Regions from separate parts of the uncultured Cloacibacillus sp. genome, predicted to be linked through region 1. Evidence: riboswitches for the same ligand, from Rfam matches in the RefSeq annotation. Region 1 holds a riboswitch; the other holds the start of a gene.
What was found. Region 1 has a riboswitch for molybdenum cofactor ahead of ABGT66_RS01880 (substrate-binding domain-containing protein). Riboswitches for the same ligand answer to the same signal wherever they lie in the genome.
Positions count from the first base shown of each region.

Region 1 (3,362 bases):
CCGTCCGTAATTTTATATTTTTTTGAAGCCTCAGTTCTGGCTCCTGCGGCGCAGGAAGGTCAGCGAAATGTTGAGAAGCAGCGAAATAAGTATGAGGATGACGCCGAGCGCTATGCCGAGCGCGAATTCGCCCTTGCCCGTCTCGAGCGTTATCGCCGTCGTTATCGTGCGCGTGTGCCATTTGATGTTGCCGCCGAGCATCATCGCCGAGCCGACCTCGCCGACGATGCGCCCGAAGGCCGTGAGCGCCGCGACGAGTATCATGAAGCGCGCCTCCCAGAGGCTCGTGAGCGCAAGACGCCCGCCCGACGCGCCGAGCGTCATGAGAGTCTGGCGCAGGCGGCTGTCGAGCCCTTCAATCGCCGCCGCCGTGTAGGCCGCGACTATCGGCGTGCCGAGTATCACCTGGCCTATCGCCATGCCGCGTACCGTGAAGAGCAGCTCCCAGTCGCCGAGCGGGCCGCGCCGCGAAATGAATGCGTAGACGAGCAGCCCGATGACGACGGTCGGAAGCGCGAGCAGCGTGTCCGTCACGGTGCGCACGGCGCGCTTTCCGGGAAAGTCGAAGTATCCTAGCAGAAAGCCCGTGGGAAGGCCGAAGAGCAGGACGCCCGCCATCGACAAGGCCGTGAGCTTGAAGGTGGTCACGACGATGACGGCCGTCTCCTCGTCCATCGTGAGGAGCATTCTGAAGGCCTGTATAAATCCCTCGGCTATGAAGTCCATGCGCGGCTGTCTCCGGATACGTTAAGACGCGCCGCGTGTGGGCGGCGCGTCCGCAAATTCTGCGATATTACTTCGCGGGGTCGGCGTCGGGGAAGAAGAGCTGCTTCCCTTCGAGCTTGAAGTTCGCGATGTCCTGCTGGACCTTCGGCGAGGTGATCCACTCGATGTACTTCACCGCGAGGTCGTGCTTCGCCTCGGGGTGCTTCTCGGGGTTGACCGCCATGACGCTGTACTTGTTGAGAAGCTCGGCGTCTCCCTCGCAGATGATGACGAGGCCCTCGCGTCCGTCGAGACCGGCGTCATACTTGATGAAGGTGCCGCGGTCGGTGAGCGCGTAGCCGCCCTGCTCCTCGGCGATGTTGATCGTCTTGAGCATTCCCTGGCCCGTCTGCACGTACCAAGCGGCCTTGTCGAAGTCCTTCACTCCGGCCTTGTCGAGGAGCTTGAGCTCGGCGGTGTGCGTGCCGGATTTGTCGGCGCGGCTGACGAGCTTCTGCTGCTTCTCGGCTATCGTCGCTATCGCTTCGATGACGGGCTTGCCCTTGACGCCCGCGGGGTCGTTAGCGGGGCCGATGAGGACGAAGTCGTTGTACATAACCTTGCGGCGGTCTACGCCGTAGCCCTCGGCCTCGAACTTGTCTTCCTGCGACGGGGCGTGCGTCAGCACGACGTCGACGTCGCCGTTGCGTCCGAACTCAAGAGCCTTGCCCGTTCCGACCGCGACCCACTGCACGTCGATGCCGGTGTCCTTGAGGCAGATCGGCGCGAGATAGTCGAGCAGTCCGGTGTCGTCGGTGCTCGTCGTCGTCGCCATACGGAGAACGGGCGCCTTGTCGGCCGCGGCCGCGAGCGAGGCGAAAGCCAGCACGCAGACCGCGAGCAGCAGCGCGATTAAAGAACCTTTTTTGTTGATACGCATGGGTATAAACCCCTCCTCGTGAGATTTATGCTGCGTCTACAGCCTTTATGTATCCGTCACGGAAAGAAGGGAGGCGGGTAAGGTACGGCCCGCGGCGCAAAGTCCCCTTTCCGCAGTGGGAGACGGCGACGTTTCCATCGCCGCCCTGACGTCCGGCGCTCATGGCGCAAGCTTTAGAAGGGCCGGATTCAGGGACGCAGGCGCTCGTTTTCCGAAAAGCGCGGACGAGAGCGCCCGTCGCGGCTATTGTACACTATTTAGCTCGTTTTGCGCCACAGTCGGGGACTAAAAAGAACAGAACCCGCGGCGGACGTTGGGGGCGTCCGCCGCGGGCGGAGAAAATTGTGTGATCCGCTGAAAAAAGAAAAAGACCGTCCTCTCGAGAGTACGGCCTTTGTAATATACAATGCAGCCGTTCGCCTTTCCGGAGGGAGGCCGCCGCGTTTCCGCCGTCGACCCTGTCGGCCTGGAGTCCGTAGGCTTTCACCCTTAGGCGCAGCAGGCTCGGAGAACCGTCCATATCCTTTGTCAGTGCTAAAATCTTACAACGAACGCGCGCGGATGGCAAGCGCCGCGCGCGCGCGTAAAAAATCGGTAAAACTGCGCTCCGTCAGAATTTGCAATAAACTGAAAATATCTTATACTGTACCGCACATATCTGCCGAAAAGGGAGAGATTGGCTTTGCGCATCGTAATAGTCGGAGCGGGAGAGGTCGGATACAGCGTAGCGAGGAACCTCTCGGCTGACGGTCACGACATCGTAATAGTCGAAGAAGACGAAGAGCGCGCGGCGCAGGCCGAAGAGACGCTCGACGTAATGGTGGTGAACGGCAACGGCGCGCGGCCCAGCGTGCTCGCGAAGGCGGGGATAACGGGCAAAAAGTCCGACGTCATGATGCTCATCGCCTGCACCAACAGGGACGAGGTCAACCTCATGGCCTGCTGGATAGCGAAGCGCTCGGGCGTGCCGCACGTGATAGCGCGCGCGGTCGGCCTCGAGTTCACAGACAACGAAAGCTGGGCGAACGACCTCGGCATCGACATGCTCGTGTCGCCGGAGCGTTCCGTCGCGAAGGATATAGAAGAGCTGCTCGAAGTGCGCGCGGCTCTGCACACAACGGAAATAGCGGGAGGGCGCGCCGGCATATACCTCTTCCGCGTCGCTCAGGACTCGCCGCTCTGCGGCCTTCCTTTATATGAAATACGCAAACGCAACCCCAAAATGATAATGCTCGTCGTCTGGGTCAAGAGCGGCGAGGACTCCTTCGTCCCGAAGGCATCCTACGCGCTGCAGCCCGGCGACCTCTGCTACACGATGTGCTACCGCTCGCAGATTCTCGAAATCGAGCGCCTCTTCCAGCCCGCGAAGTCGAAGCGGCTGAAGCGCGTATTCATCATCGGCGCGGGAAAGATCGGACATCAGACGGCGGAAAGGCTGCTCGCGCACATACGCGGCATCGACCTGCGCATCGTCGACGAGGACCGCGCGAAGTGCGAGAAGTTCGCGGGCGAGCTGCCGCGCGCGATGATTTTATGCGGCAACGGCGCGGACGCGGAATTCCTTAAATCCGAGGGCATAACGGACGCCGACGGCTGCGTCGCCGCGACGGAGCACGACGAGACGAACCTCATGCTCGCGGTACTCGCGAAGACGCTCGGCGTATCGAAGAGCATCGCCGTCGTGCGCAACCACAACTACCTCGGCATGACGAACCAC
Region 1 is NZ_CAWUXW010000001.1:414,928-418,289, forward strand. Features, by position in the region: gene ABGT66_RS01875 (ABC transporter permease) at 31-726, opposite strand; gene ABGT66_RS01880 (substrate-binding domain-containing protein) at 794-1,645, opposite strand; molybdenum cofactor riboswitch at 1,734-1,851, opposite strand; molybdenum cofactor riboswitch at 2,047-2,167, opposite strand; gene trkA (Trk system potassium transporter TrkA) at 2,328-3,362, shown strand, end outside.

Region 2 (3,362 bases), on a different contig from region 1:
GCTCTTTCTGTATTCCTGCGGATTCCATATCTGATTCGTCATAGAGGGCACCTCTTTCCATGAATTGAGCGAGCGGCTCTTATGTGCGCTTCTATTATATACAACTTGCCGCCGCGGCGCATTTGCGAATCGCGCGGCGGCGCGCGCGCTTGTTGACAAGTGCACCTCAGTTGTTATAATCAAAAGCGGTTAAAAGTGAATAATACCCCGAGCCTGCCGACCTGCGGAAGCGCGCTTCTATGGCGTCAGGCCGATGGGTGCCCGCGGAAACGCCGGCGCCTCCCGTTTGGAAAGGGGAAAAGGATTCATGACTGAGCGCCCGCGCGCCCTTTTCCCGTTCCCGTACCCGCGGGAGCCCCGGCACAAAATACACGAGAGGGGGAACGGAGCGTTGCGCAGCCTGAAAGTCCTCATAGCCGAATCAGACCCGCTGCTTCAAAAATTATATTCCGACGTGATCCTCAACGACACATCCTTCACGCTGCTGAAGAGGGTCGACACCGGGCCGCAGATGTTCGAGGCGATGCGCTGCGTCGACGTCGACCTCGTGCTGCTCGACCTCTACCTCAAGGAGTTCAGCGCCTTCGACGAAATCGACGAGCTGCGCAAGGAGTTCCCGCGCACCGACTACATCGTCGTCTCGTCTGGCGACAACCCGGAGCTCGTGCGCAAAGCGATATGCGCGGGCGTCTTCGAGTTTCTCGTCAAACCCTTCTCGTTCGACCGGCTGCGCGCCGCGCTCAAAAATTACCAGATCTACCATCATTCGCTGACCGGGCGCACGAGCCCGTGGCAGCAGGAGGACATAGACGCGCTCGTCGCGATGAAGACGCACGACCCCTCGTGGGCCAACAACCGCACGATACCGAAGGGGCTGCAGCTCAAGTGCCTCAACGACATCGAGTCCTTCCTCAAGGAGAACGAAGGAACCTTCTCCGCGCAGGAGGTCGGCGACCGCCTCGGCATCTCGCGCTCGACGGCGCGCCGCTATCTTGAATTTCTGACGCTCAGCGAGCGCGTGGTCGTCGAGTACGCCTACCGCCGCGTCGGCCGCCCCGAGAAACGCTACCGCATGGCGCTGCTCTAGCGCTGAATTTACGAAAATCCGATGACTTCACGTCCCGCCGCGAAGCTTACGCGGCGGGACGAATTTTATGCGCGCCTCAGAGCGCCGCGCCGCGCCATAAACGCGCGCCCTTCCCCGCACGAACTGCGCACGCGCCGGAAGCGCGGCAGTCCGCGCGCGCGCCGCGCCGCCCGGCAAACGCGCGCGGCCCGTGCGTAAATTACGCCTGCGCCGTGAGCGCCAGGCGCTTCCGCACGATATTCGTCCTCGCCCTGCGCCGCGCGTCCGCGCGTAAATTGCGCGCGCTTCGCCGAAGCCGCGCCCGCGGCCGTAATTTTGCGCAGCTTCCCCGTGCGCGCCGCTCTTTACAAATTTTCTCCGTGAATTTTAATAAACATAAATCGACCAGAAAGGCGCACAACATTCCTAATTTCAACTAAATATTGCTCATTATTGTGTACTTTCGTATGATTTGTATAGAAAGTTTTGACATTTGTTGCAACGATGTTGCAACCCCGAGCCTCGCCGCCTAAAGCGCAAGCCAAGGAGACGGGGCCAGCGGACGGAAGTCCGCGAGGGCGCGAGCAAAAGCTCCGCGCCTCCCGGGACGCCCGAGGGCGTCCAAATTGGAAAGGGGTACAAGGTCATCCGGCGCCGCCGTACGGCGCGTTTTCCTTCCTTCTTCTCCAATTCGCGCAAAATATCTGTGTTCTTTGGGATTCCCGCCGCGCGCGGGAAAATGGAGAAATTCTATCACGAGAGAGGAGAGCAAATATGGCGAAGGAAATCACAATTCCGGCCGAGGCCAGCTATCATGTCAAGAACCTGATCATCAACGGAGTGCCGAAACGCGTAATCGGCAAGCCCGACGTATCGCTTCTGACGGTGCTCCGCGACCAGCTCAAAATGACGGGGACGAAGCGCGGCTGCGACTGCGGCCAGTGCGGCGTCTGCAACGTAATACTCAACGGCAAGGTCGTCCGCTCCTGCATCACGCGCTGGAAGAACGTGCCCGAGTTCTCGCAGATCACCACAATCGAAGGAATAGGCACGCCGGACAACCTCCACGCGCTCCAGTGGGCCATGATAGTCTGCGGAGCGATTCAGTGCGGCTTCTGCACGCCCGGCTTCATCACGAGCGGCAAGGCGCTCCTCGACCAGAACCCGAACCCGACGCGCGAAGAGGTCCGCGAGTGGTTCAGCAAAAACTGGATGGCCTGCCGCTGCACCGGCTACAAGCAGATAGTCGACGCGGTCATGAAGGCCGCCGCCATCCTGCGCGGCGAGGAAAAAATCGAAGACCTCGCGAAGATGTACAAGCCCGGCGACTCCGTCTGGAACAGCAGCTATCCGCGTCCCTCCGCGATATACAAGGCGACGGGGCTCTGGGACTTCGGCGACGACGACAGGCTGAAGCTGCCCGAGGAATTCCTCTTCGCATATCCCTACGCGCTTGAGGGCGTCCGCCACGCGAAGGTCAACAAAATCGACGTCAGCGAAGCGGAGAAGATGCCCGGCGTATTCAAGGTAGTCACCTACAAGGACGTCAAGGGAACGAACCGCATCCGCGGACAGGTCGGCTGCGACTCCGCGCTCACCGACGGCTGGGAGCGCCGCATAATGGTCGAAGAGGGCGACAAGATTCGCCAGTGGGGCGACGTCGTCGCCATCGTCTGCGCCGACACCGAGACCAACGCGCGCGCCGCGGCGCAGAAAATCAAGGTCGATTACGAGCCGCTGCCCGAGCTCATCGACATCTACCAGGCCAAGGCTCCCGACGCGATAAAGGTCTACGACGACATCGACGGCTACGACGGAATGCCGAACGCGTGGAACAAGCGTATGTTCCAGAAGGGCGACGACCCGAAGGAAGCGCTCGACAACGCCGCCTACGTCGTCGACGACGAGTTCCTCAGCTCGCGCCAGCCGCACATGGTTCTCGAGACGGACTGCGGCTACGCCTATTACGACGAGAACGGCCTTCTCACGATAGCCTCGAAGTCGATATGCGTCTACCGCCACCAGATGATGATTGCGCGCGGCGTCGGCGTCCCGCCGTCGAGAATCCGCGTCATCCAGAACAACCTCGGCGCTTCGTTCGGCTACAAGGTCGCCCCGACCAACGAGCCGTTCCTCGCGATAGCGCTCATCGCCTGCGGACGCCCCGTCTACATGCGCGTCAACATGAAGGAGCACAACGTCCGCACGCCGAAACGCTCGCCGTTCCTCATGCACATCCGCATCGGCGCGGACAAGAGCGGCAAGATAGTCGGAGCCGAGCAGACCTACTGGGTCG
Region 2 is NZ_CAWUXW010000005.1:217,581-220,942, reverse strand. Features, by position in the region: gene ABGT66_RS12335 (methyltransferase domain-containing protein) at 1-42, opposite strand, end outside; molybdenum cofactor riboswitch at 194-313, shown strand; gene ABGT66_RS12330 (response regulator) at 392-1,087, shown strand; molybdenum cofactor riboswitch at 1,570-1,719, shown strand; gene ABGT66_RS12325 (molybdopterin-dependent aldehyde oxidoreductase) at 1,841-3,362, shown strand, end outside.
Region 2: linked by a shared signal. The riboswitch ahead of ABGT66_RS12325 (molybdopterin-dependent aldehyde oxidoreductase) and the one ahead of ABGT66_RS01880 (substrate-binding domain-containing protein) in region 1 are both predicted to bind molybdenum cofactor.